DNA from 3 places in the Paenibacillus sp. S29 genome. Region 1 is predicted to be linked to each of the others. Evidence: a T-box and tRNA genes for the amino acid it is inferred to sense, from the RefSeq annotation. Region 1 holds a T-box; the other regions hold tRNA genes.
What was found. A T-box is a leader RNA that pairs with one kind of tRNA and senses whether it is charged. The one in region 1 lies ahead of argS (arginine--tRNA ligase), so its partner is inferred to be a tRNA-Arg.

Region 1 (6,712 bases):
GATGTGATCCACTTCAATGCCGTAACCTGGATTAGGTGCCTGCAGACGGGTGATTGTCACTTTGTTCTGCTGGTCATTTGTCTTCTCTATGCTCATACTAATATTATTTTGTTGAACCGGATCTACAGGCTCAGCCGGATTTTCAGGAGTAGCTTCAACCGTTTTATGACTTTGTACAAATTCGGATGCGTTATAGACCATTTCTGCTGCCTCCATCCGCGTTACTTTACGATCCGGGTTAAAGTTGCTCTGTTCGTCCAATTTTGCAATTTTGGTCAACAGCAGGAATTGAACTGCTGCGTTTGATTCCTGATCTAATTTTTTGCCATCCGCTACATTAACTAACATACGGACAGTTGGATATTCACCCGTTGCACTCACTGCTTTATACAGAATATTCGCAAATTGTTCTCTTGTCATACGGGTGCTTGGATCAATATCTGGTGACAAAGGAATTTGGTGTTGGGCCGCAATCCGATAGGACTGAGCATACCATGCGGAAGCCGGAATGTTTGCAAAGGAACCCGTTGTGAAATCAGGCATTACCTGAAGATCCATCGCACGAACAACCAAATGTACTCCTTGTGCATAGGTGAGCGTTTGATCCGGTGCAAATTTATCCTTGGTTATTCCTTGGATAATTCCTTTATCCTGAAGTGACTTTACGATCTTCTCCTGTTCAGCTCCCTTTATATCACGAAAAGCAGAAGCCGACGTAGCCACAGCCAATGAGCAGACGACAAGCAGGGCAACTGCCACGCTTTTATTTTTTTTCATGAGATACACCTCCATGTTTACTTTGCTTCTATACTTACCGACGCAATAAAAGCATCAAATGTTTCAAATATGCACAAATTGGTTGCAAAACAGTGGAATACCTGCGATTAGTGTAACCCGTCTAACTCTTTTCTGCTCACAATCTTTATACATACCCAAAAGTGCCTGTAACAGATTACCTTTTACAGTATCCCCTTGGAAGAACCGGATCTGGGTAGCAGTATCCCGCCGGCAAACCTCGCTCCCCTTTGTTCTCTTTGCTTACATCCGATTCGGTGCTTTCAGACCAAGAAGTTGCAGCGCGCATGCCAGAATATCCGCAGTTTGTTCCGCCAATTGAATACGCCAGCGTCCACCATCGACAATCCTTTCCTTGGCGTAAAAACGGTTGAACGCCTGGGCCGTATCCAGTGCAAATCTCGCAATAACCGAAGGCTCCAGTTGGCGAGCCGCACGTATCAGTTGTCCGTGATAACGATCCAACTGCTTAAGCAGCGCCCAACCTGCGTCACCAAACATTTCATCCGATATGTCATTCAAATCACGAGAATGGCTATCTTGGACAAGGGCGTTGTCGGTAGAATTAGTAATAACATCAACATCGGCGCGAGCATGAGCTTTCTCCAGAAGGCTGCGTATGCGCGCATGAGTATACTGCACATAAGGCCCGGTCTCACCTTCAAAGGTCAGCGCCTCCTCCAACGAAAAATCCACTTCATTCAGCCGGTTGTTTTTTAAGTCACCAAAAATAATCGCCCCAATACCAACGTCCTCTGCTACTGCCTGTTGTTCCTGCAAATCGGGATTCTTCTGAGTAATGATGGCTTGAGCACGGGCTATAGCTTCATCCAGCACCTCTTCCAGTTTGACAACTTTTCCACGTCTTGTAGACATTTTCTTACCCGCAAACCGCATTAATCCAAACGGCACATGCTCACACTGCTCCGCCCATGCCTCTCCTGCATGTTTCAGCACCGCAAACACCTGCTGGAAATGCAGCTTCTGTTCCCCACCAACGACGTACAGAAGCCGATCAGCCTTCATCACTTCATGACGATAAATCGCTGTTGCCAGATCACGTGTCGGATAAATGGTAGTCCCATCCTTTTTTAGAATAAGACATGGCGGCAGTTCCTCGTCTTCCAGACGAACTACGAGCGCGCCATCACTTTCCTCCAGCAATCCCTTTGCTCTTAATTGAGCAACAACTGCCTGCATCTTATCATTGTAAAAACTTTCTCCCAGCACATGGTCAAATGTAATGTTCAGGCGCTGGTACATACGATCAAATTCACCCAGACTGACTTCAACAAAAAACTCCCATAGTTGTTGAGCCTCAGCATCCCCATGCTCCAAACGTCGGAACCACTCGCGGCCTTCATCTTCCAAAGTTGGATCATGCTCGGCCTCCTGATGAAAACGCACATACAGTTTCAGCGATTCACCAATCGGATCATGTTGTAGCTGCTCCTCATTTCCCCATCTTTTATAGGCCGCAATTTGCTTGCCAAACTGTGTTCCCCAATCTCCAAGATGATTCACACTAATTGGGACATATCCGGTTTCACCAAGTATGCGATACAAGGCAGCACCAATAACAGTAGAGCGAAGATGACCAATACCAAACGGTTTGGCAATATTGGGCGAAGACATATCAATGACCACCCGCTGTCCGTGTCCGATATTGGGCCTGAGGAAATCAGCTTTGCTCAACTCAGCAAGCATAAGCGGAATATGAACCGATCGATCCAATGTTATATTTACGTAGGCACCCGATGCTGAAGCAGTTAAACCTTCTTCATGGCTCACTAGCTCCGCTAATTCCATTGCAATGTGCTGCGGAGACTTTCGAAACTTCTTAGCCAGCACAAAACAGGGAAACGCTACATCTCCCCATTCAGGCTGCGGAGGCACCTCGAATAAAGATAAAATTTCTTTTTCCTCCAAGCCCGTATGGGCCAATATCGCTTGAGCAGCAATCCTCACTAACATGATCTCTCTCCTTCTTTTTATAGAATCTAACAAAAAAAGCTCCCGCCTCTTGAAATAATTCAAGAGACGAGAACTTCAATATCCCCGCGGTACCACTCTTCGTAAATCGGTTGTGCAGCTAAAGATAACTTACACAAATCGCGATTTCACTCCAATGACTAATAACGGTGTCTGCCGGGCTGATCTACTAGAAATTCTGCTCGTTGGATCAACCGTCTCCCGGGTGCGCTTCACATCGGACCTCATACCGGCTTCCACCTCTTCCGGCTCGCTGTAATGATACGGCTCCGCTGCTACTCTCCCGTTCCATGACGTTAATTCCAATTATTATACAAACCTATTCAGTAGAAAGCAATCTTTTATTTCCTCTTCAGGCACTAGTTCCATATATGTAATTACACTGCCACCAATTGGCGGCATGCCTGAACGCAACGACGGCAGGCTTCTGCACAATGTTTGCAATGATCATGGGAATGCTTGCTGCATTCAGCAGCACATACCTCACAGGCCTTGGCGCACAGCTCACAGATTTGCTCGGCAAAATCCGTTCCGCGCTGCAGCATTTGAGCAGCAAATCCGCATATTTCTGCACATTCCCTACTCACTCGAATACATTCACGCAGCATAGCTAAATCATATTCCTTCAAACTCGCTACGTAACATACATTGCAAGCGTTCATACATTCCAGGCAAGCATCCACGCATTGTTGGTATGAATGATTCATATTACATTACCTCCCAGTTGTTGACCCTGCTGTACTATTACCCGCTGATCCTTGAGTTTAATCATTTGATGTGCGCGCTTACAATAAAATAAAAACAAAACAATCCCGACTTATGTAAGGAAGTGTACTATATTCCAGTATGTAAGTGCAAGGATATTAATCACATGGATTTTTAGCCCCTGTTTCTGACTTGCATACACTCAGTCATTGCTCTATTGTAAAAAGTGTATGTCTAACCATCGATCAAGGAGTGAACATTTTAATGAATATGTCTTCCGTAGAGGAGCATCGACAGGAATCCCCGCAACAGGTTAATTGCATGGTCGTGACTGTCTCGGACACACGTACCGTGGAAACAGATACCGGGGGACAACTGCTCATGGATCTACTAGAAACCAATGGATATAAGGTTGTTCGATATGTCATCGTCAAGGATGACTACGAAGGTATTCAGCAGTTAGTATCTGAAGCAGCGGCACAGAATGACATCGAGGCTGTACTTTTGACAGGCGGTACCGGTATTTCTCCACGTGATACTACATATGAAGCCGTCTCCTCTCTACTGGATAAGGAACTACCTGGCTTTGGGGAAATCTTCCGTTATTTAAGCTTTGCTGAGGACATTGGTTCAGCAGCTATATTAAGCCGGGCTGTAGCTGGTACTGTGGGTCGGACAGCTGTATTTTCTATGCCTGGCTCACGCGGAGCCGTTCGTTTGGCAATGGAACGCATTATTGTCCCTGAGCTACGACATGTGATGAGAGAAATTTATAAATAAGCTCCTATTTCCTACATGCCGCGACACAAAAAGGCACCCCATACATTCATGAGGTGCCTCTTCCAACTATTCTTTTTCTTCAACTTCGGGCTGCATATAGCTGTCGATCAGCTTTTGCTTCAGCTCCCATACCTTCTCGCTCAGATTTACACGATAAATTTCAGGGTTCAGCTTCCGCAAATATTCTGGCCAAAACAATTTCAACTGTGAAGTATGGTAGGCACGAATTTCATCCAGCTCAGGAAGCTCATATACCTTCTGTCCATTTATAAAAATAGGCTCAAGCATTGGCACGGCTTCATAATTTTCTACATACTTCTTCATATACGGATGTAAAGGGTTAAACAGCTTCAGGCGCTTACCATTACGCGGACGCTCTTCATCCGGGAAAGAAATATAATCGGCTACAGCTCTCCCTTTCTTCTTATCCACAATGCGATATACATCCTTCTTGCCTGGTGTGGATACTTTTTCTGGGTTACCCGAGATCTTAATCGTCGGCAACATTTCGCCATCCACTTCACGCTCAACCAGCTTGTACACCCCGCCAAGCGAAGGTTGATCTGAAGCCGTAATAAGCTGTGTTCCTACACCCCATACATCAATACGTGCCCCTTGGGCTTTCAGGTTAAAAATCGTATTTTCATCCAAATCATTGGAAGCTACAATTTGTACGTAATCTAAGCCTTCAGCATCGAGCATTTCCCGCGCCTGAATGGATAGATAAGCCAAGTCACCGCTATCCAGACGGATTGCATTCATACGCTTGCCCTGACTCTCCAGCATTTTTGCTGTCCGAATCGCATGAGGAACACCGCTTTCCAGCGTGTCAAAGGTGTCTACCAACAGTGTAACCTGGTCCGGTAAAACCTTCGCATACACGTCAAACGCCTCCTGCTCCGTCATAAAGGTCTGCACCCATGAATGGGCATGTGTCCCCTTCGTCGGGATTCCAAAATGCTCGCCTGCCAGCATATTAGAAGTCGCGTCAAAACCTGCCACATAAGCTGCCCGTGCTCCCCAAATCGCCGCATCTGCTTCCTGCGCACGCCGTGTCCCAAATTCGAGCAGTGTATCGTCACTTGCCACCTGCTTGATGCGCGACGCCTTTGTCGCAATGAGCGTCTGATAGTTCATAAAATTAAGCAATGCCGTCTCGACAAGCTGCGTTTCCATAATCGTTCCTTCAACACGTACCAAAGGCTCGTTTGGAAAAACAAGTGCTCCTTCTTTCATCGAATGGACCGTTCCACCAAACTTAAACTGGCGAAGCGCCTCCATGAACATGGGATCGTATTTCTCCTCCTGTTCAGACAGGTAGCGAATGTCCTCTTCTGTAAACCGCAAATTTGCAATATAATTCACAATGCGTTCCAGACCAGCGAACACGGCGTATCCATTACCAAAAGGGAGTTTACGGAAATACGCCTCGAACACAGCTTTACGCTGATGACTTCCGTTCACCCAATGGGCGTACATCATATTAATCTGATATTTATCTGTATGTAATGCGAGGCTCGTTGACTGCATCGTAATCATCCTCTCTGACTGTCCCCAGGTTTGTGGTGGCAGCGTACCGCCTCATCTGCCCAGATTCAGCAATATCCGGCTCCATTTTGTTATCGGACATTGGTGCACAATCGTTAAGTTATTTTACTTCTTCTGGCGTAAAACCGTATCCTCAGCCGACCGTACCGCGGCTCCAAGACTTCCTTCAAAATGACCCAAAGCCCAATCATGTCCAGCTTGATTAAAGCTCGCCACAGCGTCCTTGTATACAGTAATAGCAAAACCTTTGTTATAAGCATCTACAGCCGTATGCAGCACACATATATCTGTACACACACCAATCAGATGAACTTCCAGAATACCACGTTCACGCAGCCTGAGCTCCAGATCTGTGCCCGCAAAAGCACTATACCGTGTTTTATCCAACCAGTAGATAAGATCACTTTGTTGCTCATAGAGGCTACGAAGCTTGCCATACAAATGTCGTCCGTTGGTTCCACGTATATTATGTGGAGGAAACAGCTTGCTCTCCGGGTGATAAAGGTCGTTCTCCTCATGCAAATCCACAGCCATGACAACAAAGTCCCCTTGATCCACGTATGCCTGCGTAATTGCTGCGATCCGTTCATCCAACTCAATCGCAGGTTGTCCTACAGGCAAACTACCGTCCACAAAATCTTTCGTGTAATCAATAACAATTAGTGCCTGCATCGTACGGTCAGCTCCTTATCCTCAAAGTGAAATTGTACGTTCTATGCGTAACCTATTACATTAGACGTTACGTGTAGATAGATAAACGCGGTACTCTGTCACTAAAACGGTACAACTGTGCAGGTCTTTGTGAATACTGGTTGGAACTGAGCGGTTTGCCGTTCTCATCACGCACCTCTTCCAGTATTCCCTGCCTGCTACGAGTCGATGTTATTTTGCG
Region 2 (6,712 bases), on a different contig from region 1:
CAAGTGGAATTTTTCAGCCGCAGCCGCAGAATCACCGCCACCAATGATGGTGTATGCTTCAGTAGTTGCGCAAGCTTCCGCTACTTCACGAGTACCACCAGCGAAAGGCTCGATTTCAAATACGCCCATTGGTCCGTTCCATACAACCAGTTTGGAGTTTTTGATCACATCTGCATAGATTTTACGTGTTTTCGGTCCGATATCCACGCCTTCCCAATCTGCAGGAATACCATCGATGTCCACAATGTTAGTATTCGCCGTAGCGCTGAAATCGTCAGAAATGACAATATCCACCGGAAGGTAGAATTTTTTGCCGAGCTTCTTCGCTTTTTCAATAAATCCAAGAGCTACGTCCAGTTTGGATTCATCCAGCAAAGATTGACCCACTTCATGACCTTGAGCTTTAAAAAATGTATAAGCCAAACCGCCGCCAATGATTACGTTATCTGCAATGTTCAGCAGGTTGTCGATCACGTCGATTTTGTCTTTTACTTTGGAACCGCCAATAATGGCTGTAAAAGGACGGTCTGGATTCGACAAAGCTTTACCAATAACAGACAATTCTCTTTCCATCAGCAAGCCAGAAACAGCCGGAAGAAGATGCGCGATACCTTCTGTGGAAGCATGAGCACGGTGTGCTGCACCAAATGCGTCATTCACGAAAACGTCGGCCAATTCAGCAAATTGCTTCGCCAATTCAGGATCATTCTTTTCTTCTCCTGCATAGAAACGTACATTTTCAAGCAACAGCACGTCGCCGTTTTGCAGTTCAGCCACTTTTGCTTTAACAGCTTCGCCTACCGATTCGTCCACTTTAACTACTGGCTTTTTCAGCAACTCAGACAAACGTACGCCAACAGGAGTTAGACGCATGGATTCAACAACCTGACCTTTTGGACGTCCAAAGTGACTTGCCAAAATAACTTTTGCACCTTTTTCAATCAGGTAGTTAATGGTTGGCAAGGTTTCACGAATACGCTTGTCATCCGTAATTTTACCGTCCTCAACCGGAACGTTAAAATCTACACGAACAAACACCCGTTTTCCATTCAGTTCTATATCACGTACGCTCTTTTTGTTCATCTCCATATTCCTCCGCACCCTTATAATTTTACGAATCAGGAATTTAAGGCACATTTGATATATAAAGAGCGGAAACAATAACCTGTTTCCGCTCTATGATGTTGCTCAATAAGACTGTTCTTATTTAGCCAGTTTAGCGAAGTATTCCAACGTGCGGATCAATTGTGCAGTGTAGGACATTTCATTGTCATACCAAGCTACAGTTTTCACCAGTTGTTTGTCGCCAACAGTCAGAACTTTAGTTTGAGTTGCATCAAACAAAGAACCGAAAGTGAGACCTTTGATGTCAGAAGAAACGATTTGATCTTCAGTGTATCCATAAGTTTCAGGATCGGAAGCTTCTTTCATCGCTGCGTTGATTTCTTCAGCAGTTACGTTTTTCTCCAGAACTGTTACCAGCTCAGTCAGGGAACCTGTAGGTACTGGAACACGTTGAGCCGCGCCATCCAGTTTACCTTTCAACTCAGGGATAACCAAACCGATTGCTTTAGCAGCACCAGTTGTGTTAGGAATGATGTTTTCAGCTGCTGCACGAGCACGACGGAAGTCACCTTTAGCATGTGGAGCATCCAAAGTGTTTTGGTCGCCAGTGTAAGCATGAATTGTAGTCATCAAACCTTCAACGATACCAAATTTATCTTGCAGTGTTTTAGCCATAGGAGCCAGGCAGTTAGTTGTGCAAGAAGCACCGGAGATTACAGTTTCAGTACCGTCCAGAATTTCATGGTTTACGTTGTAAACGACAGTTTTCATGTCGCCAGTAGCTGGAGCGGAGATAACAACTTTTTTAGCGCCGCCTTTCAAATGTTTCTCAGCAGCTTCTTTTGTTGTGAAGAAACCTGTGCATTCCAGAACGATGTCTACACCCAGGTCTCCCCAAGGCAGTTCTTCAGGGTTGCGGTTAGCCAAAACTTTAACTTCTTTACCATTTACTTTGAAGAAGCCGTCATGTACTTCTACTTGTCCTTGGAAATTACCTTGTGTTGTATCATATTTCAACAAATGTGCCAACATTTTGGAATCTGTCAAGTCATTGATTGCTACTACTTCAATACCTTCCACGTTTTGAATCCGGCGGAAAGCAAGGCGTCCAATACGTCCGAAACCGTTAATACCAACTTTAACTGTCATGAGTGAGTTCCTCCCAAAGTTCGTTTAGTTTAGTTTTATATATTCAAGACAGACCCGAAAGCCCGTCAAGACAACACCATTCATAAATCCATCTTAACCATTTAAGTAATGACTTACAATCTCGACAGCAGCGCCTTCGTCGGTGACTAGAATGTCTTCTTGCCCGAAACGCAGTACCGCATGAATAGCGGCCGCCTTGCTCTTGCCTCCAGCTACGCCTAGAACCGTATCGGTACGCCTGATGTCCTCTAATCGAAGTCCAAGCGTCAGCATTCTGTGAACAACGACGCCATCTTCGTTAAAGTAATAACCAAACGATTCGGCAACGGCCCCCTCACTGCTGATCTGAGCAAAGGTTTCGGGATCAAGTTTACGTCTATGTGCCATCGCTATGGCGTTGCCTATCCCGTGAATGATGATACGACTCTCGCGAATCAGGTTCAATATATCCTGAATGTTCGTATCTTCAAGCAAGGAGTTGTAAGCATGATTGCTGAGCAAATCCGGTACATGGAGCAGACGGTATTGAGCGCCTACCTTGCGAGCCATTGTGGAAGCAATTGTGTTGGCCTGCATTTCCATGCTTTCTCCCAAACCCCCGCGTGCCGGTACAAACCACCCACCCTTAAGTGGGCCATTAGAAGGTAGTGCCAGTTGTTCCGCCACGTCGGCAATCGTCGTGCCACCTGTTACAGCGACCACATCCTCGTCGTCCATAACACTCAGCAACGCTTTTGCTCCAGCGCGCCCCAGCTCCTGCTTTGTTAACGGAGAAGCATCCGAATCCCCTGGAACGACAACCACCTTCCTCAAACCATAGGCTTGACGAATCTGGTCCTCCAATTGGGACAGGCCGAACAAGTTGTTCGCAATCGGCTCCAGCTGTTCCAGCAGATCCAGTCCTGCTTTGCTCACCTTCATGCCCACACTCTCAATCTCAATTAGCCCTTGAGCTTTAAGAAGATCGGTTTCGGCGCGCAACACGCGCTCAGTCATGTTCAGTGAAGCTGCCAGTGTTCTGCGTCCAACAACATCGGACAGCATAATCTGATGCAGGATCGTGTACCTTTTTTTCAAAACATCCATGAGGTCGGGCAGAAGCTGCTTCTGTATTTCTAATATCTTTCGCATGCTTTCCACTCCCGCACACTTCTAAGTTCTGTCTCTAATGCTTTATCTCTAACTGGTCTTAAAACGTCCCGGGATAACTTTTTAAGTCCCACGTATATCTTAACCAATATTTGCTCCACATGCAAGTCTATCTGAACCTATATTTCTCAACCATTTGCCTGAATATGCGCATTTAATAAAAGCTTGCAATTCACTGCTGTATATCATATAATCATCTTTGTTTCCAATTAGCTGTTTAATTAGTTAGTTGTTTGCATTGATTGAACTATGCGCCCGTGGTCCAACGGATATGACGTAGGCCTCCGGAGCCTGAGATCGAGGTTCGATTCCTCGCGGGCGCGCCATTTTAAATGAACGCATAAATGCTTCTACATAATGTTTTAACCAATAAGAGCGCTGAGGGCTCTTTTTTTTAATCATTAGTTTGACTTTCTTTGACTTTTTGTTTGAAATTGTTTATCATGTGGTTAATACGGTAACAGTTTATAAATAAGGGACGTGTAATCGGCATGTCCACCAAATCCACTAACGATATTTAAGGGAGGTTTTTTGACGTGAGCTATGTTCCTATGGTAGTAGAACAAAGTAACCGCGGCGAACGCGCCTATGACATTTATTCCAGACTGTTGAAGGATCGCATTATTTTGTTAGGCTCGGACGTCAATGACGTTGTAGCCAACTCTATTATTGCGCAAATGCTGTTTTTGGCTGCCGAAGATCCTGAAAAAGATATTCACTTGTATATTAACAGTCCTGGCGGTTCCATTACAGCTGGTATGGCCATTTTCGATACGATGCAGTATATTAAACCTGACGTATCTACGATTTGCGTAGGTATGGCGGCTTCCATGGGCGCGTTCTTGCTGAATGCAGGCGCCAAAGGTAAACGTTTCGCTTTGCCAAACAGTGAAATTATGATTCACCAACCACTGGGTGGTGCACAAGGCCAGGCAACGGATATTGAAATCCGCGCACGCCGCATTCTGAAAATGCGTGATAAACTGAACCGCATTCTCGCAGATCGCACAGGCCAACCACTGGAGCGCATTGAAAAAGATACAGACCGTGACTACTTCATGTCTGCTGATGATGCCAAGGAATACGGTATTATTGATAAAGTGCTAACTAGCTCCTCTCCAGAAGGTGTATAAGGGAAGAAATTCACCTCTCGTTAACTGGTAAATGAAAAAGCTGCTCCGGATGTTCTTATCCGGTAGGCAGCTTTTTTGCTTTATTGTTTTTTTAGGTTATAGACAATTGAACTTGTTTATTTCTACTATTCATTCTGTCCCGCAAAAGGCTTTCCGCCTTGAGGCAGCAATTGACCGAACGAGTAGGTAAACTCCGGAATTCCATACGCGTATGGCGCATAATCATACAAATCAAACACGATTGTTACTCCACTGCTCGTCACATAAAAATTCTGATCTGCCGCCAGCTCTTTAAATTTGCCGAATCCTTCGCCAGCCTGAAGCGCATCGATTTTTTTCTTCAAATCAGCATTGAGGAACTTTTTATAGTTCGGATTTGCCTTCAAAACGTCAGACAATTGCAGCAGTTTACCATCAGCGAGCGAGAACGTATATCCTTTACGTGCCGTCATGCCATGTGCGCCACCCGTATACGAGTAGTCCTGCATAATCACACTCAGAATACCATCTTTGTTATAGGCAATCGCAAAATCGTTTCCAAACTCATACGGTCTTTCTGTTGTAGCCTCTCCCTCAGCCATCATCTTTTTACCTGCTGCCAATATACCCTCTGCATGCTTTTTAAGCACATTGTTAATGGCCTGTTGAGCCTCAGGATTCAGCTGACTGCCGCTGATTTGCGGGTACTTAATCTTGTAGGACACCTTCGCATTACTCGAAGCCGGAAGTGTTTGAGACGCAATGGTGATCGGATTTAGCTGGCTTTTACTCAGCGTTACTGTTTTCTGAGCAGCATTCCATTGAGCATCTATGCCTAGATAGTCTTTCAGCAGACTCATAGGAATGTATAGCTTCCCAGCGATCTGTTTGGCATCCATGCTACGTGTATTGATTCCATTGACGTTGACGTAGGCATCCGAGGAAGAAGCCATAATGTAAAGTTTATTGTACCCGCTACCTACGGTATATGTCGTTGTTTTCGCATCATAGCTTACTGGAATCCCCAGGCTGTCACGCAGTGCGGCCACCGGAATCATTGTACTCCCGTTCACTTGAACACCTTTAGCGGGCAACGTTTTACCATTCCATTGGATGGTGATTCCTGGTTGCTGTGTTGTCGCTTGTTTGGTCGATGCTGCCTGGATATAGGAAACGGGAACAGCTGCGACTCCTGCTAAAATCCCAGCTGCCAGCAGTGCTGAACCCCATTTTTTCGCATGCTTACTCATATTAAGTATTCCTCCTGTTATTGATCTGTATTGTGTATGTGTGATAATTACTTTTCTTATTATATCTATACCCTATTGTATGTAGTTTACAATCTGTACACTCTCCGATTTCAATATGTACACCTAATAACCCTTAGCTATGACAGACTCATTACAAAAAGGTTTCGATATACAAAAAGAGCCAGCAAGCCAGCCTACGCATGATGCAGGCCGCTTGTGGCTTCGTTTGATGATCTGTATTAGTTCATTTCGTACTGAGCCGACACCTGAACTTTCACTGTTACTTGTCCCGATTGGATCTCTGTCCCGCCACCTGCTACGTCCAAGAGCGATTTTGACATGGCATTTTCACGTTGTGTAAAGACTTGTGCTTCTCCGCCATCTACCGTCACACTCACAAGGGCACCTAACCCGCGTTTGGCTGCTTTAGCTACAGCACTGGCTTTAGATTGTGCGCTTCCCAATGCCTTAGTAATGGCTTCCTCTTCATAAGTCGAAGGATCTTCCACGGAAAAACGTACATTATCTACGTTATTGGCTCCAGACTTGGTCGCCTCATCCAATAACTGACCAATTTTATCCAAATCGCGGTATTTGACGGAAAGTGTATGGTTGGCAGTGTAGCCTTTGAGCTTCTGCCCTTCTTTTTCGTTATAGGTGTAGTTAGGCTGTACATAAAACTGGCTGGTCTGAATGTCATCTGCGCTGATGCTCCACTTTTCTTTCAGCAGTTGTGTAACCTTGTTCAATTTTGTAGCATTGGCTTTTTGAGCAGCCGCTGCCGTATTCCCTTCCGATTGTACACCGATAGAGAGATAAGCAATATCGGGCTTCGCCAATACTTCCCCGCTTCCAGTCACATTAATTACACCGTTTACCGTCGAAGCTGTTGACGCAGCATAAGCACGATCTGCCCCTGTCCATAATCCTCCTGCTACTCCCCCTGCCATTAATGCTCCTGCGAGAACTGCCGTGGCTACTGTTTTT
Region 3 (6,712 bases), on a different contig from region 1:
GATATTGCTCAAACCGTGCTGGATGAATTGCTGGAGGCACACAAAGAGCATCTGCCGCAGTTCTTTGCTCATAAAGAGAAGGCGACGGTATAAAAAGGTAGGTCGCTATCATCCTGCTGGAACACAAAAAAGCTTCCTACATGTAGGAAGCTTCAGGCTGTCGAGAAACCCCCTGTTTTTTTGCAGGGGGTTTAAAACTGTCTTAGTGGTCTAAAAACTAGGGTCCTCAGATCGTTTTAAATCGATTTTTGTTTTAAAAGATGCGTCTCCCCATATAAAAATAGAAGTGTCGAAAAGTCCTCTGGACTTTCTCGACACTCTGAAGCTTCCTACATGTAGGAAGCTTTGCTATACGTCCCAGGAGTACTTGCTGGGACGTTGGTGTTATTGGGTTTGTACTTGGCTTGACAATCCGTCATTAAGCTTATTGATAAATTTGTTAGACTTTTTTAAAGTATGATCTCCGTTGAAAAAGCAATAACCGCTTTCCCCGTAATTTGAACTAATACGGGTTTTCCCTGTTCCTTTTTCACATGAACATGCATTGTTCCCTCTCTTTTGATTGCCTCACCTTGTAAAATATCAAAATCAAAAGACTGCTCATTCTCATTTTGCAAAATGTTATAGTGTACCAAATAGGCTCCAAGCGGTCCGTTTGCATTTCCTGTCACCGGGTCTTCAGCTATTCCAATTGCAGGAGCAAACATTCTTCCGTGAACCAATATATCCTCTTGTGGATTTAATGTAAAAACATAATATCCATTACATCCAATATGCTTGCTGATTTCTGTAAGCTTCTGCAAATCAGGTTTTAAACTATGTAGTATTTCATTGGAGTAAATCGGAACCATTACCTTAGAATGACCTGTTGAAGATATTGCAACTGGATATTCCATGCAAATATCTTTACAAGAAATACCTAACGCATTTGCAATCTGACTTCTTATTTCATCATTTAAAGGCTCTGATACAGAAGGTTCTCCCTGTGTCATTACAATAGAATAGTCATCTTCATACTTTATAACATCAACAGGCAATATACCTGCTTTTGTTTTTTGAATAATTCTTCCAGTTTCAGCTTTTCTCTCAATTGCATAAATATAATGTGCTGCTACTGTTGCATGACCACAAATTGGAACCTCTGTTGTTGGAGTAAAAAATCTTACTTCAACATCATAATTTGAAGAATCTGTTTCAAAAATAAATGCAGTTTCCGAATTATTTAATTCTCTTGCAATTCTCTGCATCTGCTCATCTGTAAGTCCATTTGCATTTGGAACAACCCCAGCAGGGTTACCATGAAATCTATTTTTTGTAAATGAGTCTACTTGATATATTCTATATTTTCTCATAATTTCGCCTCTATAAATACTAGTTTGTCTGTCTGTTAAATCCGATATTAACATACTTTTTAGGCAGTTTCACTTAAATTAAAAGATATAATATGGCCCTTTAATGAAAACGAACTGATCCTTATTATAGAATCGCGCTCTTTTATGGAAGTTGTTATTAAACTAAAGCCGCAGTTAGCTGAAATGGTCTTCTCAATCCTTATCTAAAAGTGGAATAAATCTTTTATGATTATAGATACTTTTAGATTCTGCCACGCCTGTTGAATAACCAAAATAAGTAACTCAATTCATGAAACAAGAGGTGCACTGAAGAAGAACGCGCCGAATCTGAATCAGCCATTCAACAGGTAGTTTTGAAGAAGAAATAGACGAGAAAATCGCGCAAAGGAATGAACGGCATGTTGGGGCCATGAAGTCTGAGCAGCAACAAATAGCCAATTGAGCAGGACATAGACGATTAGAGCACAGAATAATTGCCCATAGACCGCATTTTCAGTCGTACCAAACAGCGTTGGAATATTCAAATGTTGCTTGATCCAACGAAAGAAGACTTCAATCTGCCATCGAGCCTTATAGATCTGTGCGATTTGTTCTGCGGTCACCTGCATTAAATCGGTAACCACCCGAATTTCCCGACCTTCAAAATCCCGAAACATCACCACACGATGACGTTGTCTGGAACGACACTGAGGGGTTCCCAACTGGCAAGTGATATCCCGAATGACGGATGAATCTGGCTTCGTAAGGCGACGTAGCGCATGAGGCTTTTCCAAATGGACGTTGTCGCGAAGCCGAATGACAAACGATTGTCCATGGGTTTTGAAGTGATCCAGACGCTCCAGTTTCCCATAAGTACGGTCCATCACCAAAATGTAGTCCGGTTGAGCCAACGCTTCACTCATGGGGCCATCATGCTTGGAGCCCAGCGTTTCGACCACCTGAAGGGTTGCCCATTTTCTGCTCGTAAAGCGACTTGAAGTTTAATACCTGCACGCTCCCCGTGATAAGGAGCCCAAGGCAAACGCGTTTTTCCCACCGTCATCGTGGTTGAATCGATGAGTAATAATTCTTTTGGGAAAGTCAGTTTCCGACGTGCTTCCCGGTTACATTTGCAAACAAGTAGATGGAAAAGTTCCTTAAATACGGAAAACGGGACTTCGGCGGCTTTGGTTGAAAAGCGTGAGTAGTGGATGACGGGCAAGCCACAGAGAGCCGCATAATCTACGCTGGATCGATAGCTACCCCATTGTTCCAACGCAGCCATGCACCAGTATTGGAGTAAATGGTAGACCGTAAACTTGCGGGCTTTGTCTTCATAACCTATTAACTTCACAACCCTTTGAACTTCTTCAGGAGTCAGCATGGATTGAAGGATAGATGTAATCGTGATAGAATTTTTCATGAGATCGTCTTCTTACGGATTCGTTTGGATGGTACCAACGATTCTACAGAAAAGACGATCTTTTTTCTACCATTTTGTGGTTATTCAACAGGCGTGCTACTATATAAAGGTGTTAGTTTACTGTATGTTTCGGAGCGGCTTGGTCACGCCTCATTAGATATCACTACCTCTACATATGCCCACCTTATGAAAGAGCTACGTGGACAGGATTCAAAACAACAGACATTTTTGAACATTTATATAGCGTGTAAAAATCGTGTGTATAATTTGAGTAAACAGGTGTATTAATCACACCTTTTTCTAACGTTTTCTATCGTAACCCCAATAAAAGAAAAAATGCCCCAAACCCTTATATATCAAGGATTTGAAGCATTTTTAATTTCGTTCAAACTTTACATATCTGAACGCTTCGACGTCCCAGGAGGGATTCGAACCCCCGACCGACGGCTTAGAAGGCCGTTGCTCTATCCAGCTGAGCTACTGGGACAAGATGCTGATCAATAAAACCTTATGTATTCAGCGCATTGATTATTATATCACATTTCGAGCAACTGTCAAAAGCATTTTTTCATGATGTAGGGAAGTGGGCTGCAAAAGGAATCATTTGGACACTAACGGGGTATTATGTACAAAGAACCATGCATAAAGGAGGGGTAAAGCCGTGAGAGGTCTTTTGTCGTCACTTTGTTATTTCAGCATTTTCTTCGCACCTTTTCTAGTGCCTGTCATTGTGTGGATTGCAGTACGGGACGAATATGTTCAGGGACATGCAAAAAAAGCTATTTTATCGCATATTTTCCCCATTATTGCGGCAATTCCGCTCGTGTATTTTATTATTACGGCGAATCATGCAGGTTCAGTGATCGGGTTTGTACTGCTATTCGTAGTGGTTTATCTCGGGGTTTTTGTTTATAACATCTATAAAGGGATTATGACGCTGCGTGAAGCGGCTTAGTTCAAAAAGAAGCCTCCTACATACCGCTAATTTGGCGGGATACGGAGGCTTCTTTAGGGTCATTCTTGATGAGTTGCTGTTGCTATTTGGTTCAATGGCTGCTTATTTATTCCCAAAGCGTTTAGGACTTCTCCGTACTTCATGTCTTACGTTTTTCTCCAGCACTTCTTCCGCGAACTCATTGTTATGAATATAACTGCTGCCTTTGTTTTTCTTATAATTCGCTTTGCCGTCTATGATTTCCCCCTCCTTTCACACTGATCCGGCGATGGCGCCGGGGCCCAAATCAACAAAAGCCGGGGCATAGCACACCATATCCTCATGCCCCGAACTCCTTGGCAAACTCTGTGCTGAGCTGCCCATAGGAGAGCAATTCTTTTTTAAACTTCTCTCGCTCCTCACCGGCAGTAATGTGTGTAGAGTCGGTAAAGGCCTTGTCTGTCACTTCCTCAAATGCCGAATGCAGATTATTGTCGTACCAATCCAGCTCCAGATCGGCGTCATTGCGGATGATCCGTACCATGTCATAGTCATGCTGACCATCCGTCTGATCCTTGGCCGTAATATAGACCAGCAGTTCCGGGTCATCTGCGGCACCGGGCCGCACCTCTACCTCAGCGCAGCGCACTCCGTCAAGTTCAGTGAAGCGGCGTATTTTGGCATCCTTGATGTAGTACATGGTCTCCCTCCTTCCTTGCGAGTAGACGGGTTGCCCCATCTGTAGTTTTCGGAACGGACAGACATTTTATGCTTCTTTTCGGCATATATACTGATGAACTGGGGATTTAGTTTTGATTCATTCCAACACTGGATGAACACGACAAAGAGAGGATGAACAGACATGTGCGGAATTACAGGTTTCATACAGTGGAACGGAGACTTAATGCATCAATCTGAGCTGCTGCTGAATATGACACAAACGCTCTCCGATCGCGGACCGGATGCTGCGGGTACCTGGATATCCAACCCGTGTGCCTTCGGACACCGAAGATTGAGTGTTATGGACCCGGAAAATGGTGCTCAGCCCATGATCCGGCAGCTGGAGGATATCACTTATACGATTGTATATAACGGGGAAATATATAACGCGCCTGAGCTGAAAAAAGAGCTGCAACAGCGCGGGCATTTTTTCCGTACACAATGCGACACGGAGGTGCTGCTCGAATCCTATATCGAATGGGGCCCTGAATGTGTGGATCGGTTAAACGGCATTTTTGCGTTTGCGGTCTGGGATAGCGAGCGGGAGCAGGTATTTCTGGCACGGGATCGGCTGGGAGTGAAGCCGCTATTTTATAGCCAAACCGAAGAAGTATTCGTATTTGGCTCAGAACCCAAAGCACTGCTCCAGCATCCAGCGGTAGAGGCAGCAGTGGACGCCGAGGGATTGGCCGAAATTTTTATCATCGGGCCTGCACGTACCCCCGGACACGGCGTCTATTCGTCTATGAAGGAGCTACGCCCCGGACATACGTTAACCTACAGCCGCGACGGCGTGCGCATCCAAGCCTACTGGACACTGGAAAGCATTGCGCATGAGGATAACACCGAAGAAACGGCACTTAAGGTACGAGAACTGTTGCTGGATACGGTGGAGCGGCAGCTCATTTCGGATGTTCCAGTGTGCACCTTATTGTCTGGCGGGCTGGATTCAAGCGCTCTATCCGCATTAGCTGTCGATTATTACAAACGTACCGGGCAGGGACAAGTTCATACGTATTCGGTCGATTATGTGGATAACGACAAGCATTTTAAAGCCCATGCGTTTCAACCCGGAGCCGATGCCCCCTGGATTCAGCGGATGGTGGATGAATTAGGGACAAATCATCACTGGATTGAATTCGATACGCCAGAAGTCGTAGCAGCTCTGAACAACTCCACACTAACGCGGGATTTACCCGGAATGGCGGACGTGGATTCGTCGCTATATCTCTTTTGCCGGGAGATTAAAAAAGGAGCTACGGTCGCTATTTCCGGCGAGGCTGCGGATGAAGTTTTTGGCGGATATCCTTGGTTCCACCGGGAGGATATGCTGAATTCGGGTACATTCCCGTGGGCAGTTGCACCCGATATGAGAGCCAGTCTGTTGTCTCCTGAGGTACGGGACTGGATCAAGCCGCTGGAGTATTTGAACGATCGCTACTCAGAAGCGGTAGGAGAAGTGCCGAAGCTACCAGGGGAAACAGGAAAAGCTGCGCAAATGCGCGTCATGTCCTATTTGAACATCACCCGCTTTATGCCTACTCTACTGGATCGCAAGGATCGGATGAGTATGGGGGCCGGACTGGAAGTGCGGGTGCCGTATTGCGATCATCGATTGGTACAATATGTATGGAACATTCCGTGGAGTATCAAGATGACAGGCGGACGTGAAAAAGGTATTTTACGCAAGGCGCTGGAGGGTGTATTGCCGGATGATGTGCTGTATCGCAAAAAAAGCCCGTATCCTAAAACGCATAATCCTTCCTATCTTGCCGCTGTGAAAAAGCAGGCGCTGCAACTGCTGGATGATTCCTCTTCCCCACTGCTCAAGCTGATCGATGCGCAAAAGGTACGTGATATTGCCGCCTCACCGGAGGCATCCACCAATCTGCCTTGGTTTGGTCAGCTGATGTCGGGTCCCCAGTTGTTCGCCTACTTTGCTCAAGTGGATAACTGGTTACGCACTTACAAGGTTGCTATTCGATAAGCTACGCTGAATGCTGAAGCAATAGAGCTTCTAAGCGGCAGCGGCAATTTTTCGCTGTGTACTATATGGGGAACAGAAAGTACCAAAAAGGCTATCCGCAGCTTATGACTGACGGATAGCCTTTTTTTCATTATGTGAATGGGGGATGATTTCGCCCCTGTTACCAATGCTATGCCTGTGGATTACCCAGCTTTGTTGCCAAATCACGCAGAGCTATCCCTCGGTGACTGATAGCCTGCTTTTGTTCCAACGTCAGCTCGGCCATTGTCTTTTCAAACTCTGGCAAATAAAACAGCGGATCATACCCAAACCCGCCG

Region 2: it has a tRNA-Arg gene. The T-box ahead of argS (arginine--tRNA ligase) is inferred to sense a tRNA for this amino acid. The anticodon was not compared.
Region 3: it has a tRNA-Arg gene. The T-box ahead of argS (arginine--tRNA ligase) is inferred to sense a tRNA for this amino acid. The anticodon was not compared.

Annotation. Positions count from the first base shown of each region.
Region 1 covers NZ_JBMOUI010000003.1:433,327-440,038, reverse strand. Annotated here, with positions in the region: gene ACL9RM_RS07520 (S-layer homology domain-containing protein) at 1-777, opposite strand, end outside; gene argS (arginine--tRNA ligase) at 1,039-2,769, opposite strand; T-box leader at 2,829-3,087, opposite strand; gene ACL9RM_RS07510 (four-helix bundle copper-binding protein) at 3,165-3,494, opposite strand; gene ACL9RM_RS07505 (MogA/MoaB family molybdenum cofactor biosynthesis protein) at 3,757-4,272, shown strand; gene ACL9RM_RS07500 (nicotinate phosphoribosyltransferase) at 4,339-5,802, opposite strand; gene ACL9RM_RS07495 (cysteine hydrolase family protein) at 5,926-6,492, opposite strand; gene ACL9RM_RS07490 (NUDIX domain-containing protein) at 6,560-6,712, opposite strand, start outside.
Region 2 covers NZ_JBMOUI010000011.1:24,185-30,896, reverse strand. Annotated here, with positions in the region: gene ACL9RM_RS18320 (phosphoglycerate kinase) at 1-1,083, opposite strand, end outside; gene gap (type I glyceraldehyde-3-phosphate dehydrogenase) at 1,204-2,214, opposite strand; gene ACL9RM_RS18310 (sugar-binding transcriptional regulator) at 2,308-3,345, opposite strand; tRNA gene ACL9RM_RS18305 (tRNA-Arg) at 3,615-3,689, shown strand; gene clpP (ATP-dependent Clp endopeptidase proteolytic subunit ClpP) at 3,900-4,496, shown strand; gene ACL9RM_RS18295 (PdaC/SigV domain-containing protein) at 4,622-5,725, opposite strand; gene ACL9RM_RS18290 (SIMPL domain-containing protein) at 5,965-6,712, opposite strand, start outside.
Region 3 covers NZ_JBMOUI010000007.1:96,630-103,341, forward strand. Annotated here, with positions in the region: gene ACL9RM_RS13870 (6-phospho-beta-glucosidase) at 1-93, shown strand, start outside; gene ACL9RM_RS13875 (PhzF family isomerase) at 450-1,352, opposite strand; gene ACL9RM_RS13880 (IS4 family transposase) at 1,685-2,254, opposite strand; gene ACL9RM_RS13885 (hypothetical protein) at 2,251-2,754, opposite strand; tRNA gene ACL9RM_RS13890 (tRNA-Arg) at 3,168-3,241, opposite strand; gene ACL9RM_RS13895 (DUF4870 domain-containing protein) at 3,416-3,709, shown strand; gene ACL9RM_RS13900 (hypothetical protein) at 4,029-4,388, opposite strand; gene asnB (asparagine synthase (glutamine-hydrolyzing)) at 4,551-6,395, shown strand; gene ACL9RM_RS13910 (XTP/dITP diphosphatase) at 6,565-6,712, opposite strand, start outside.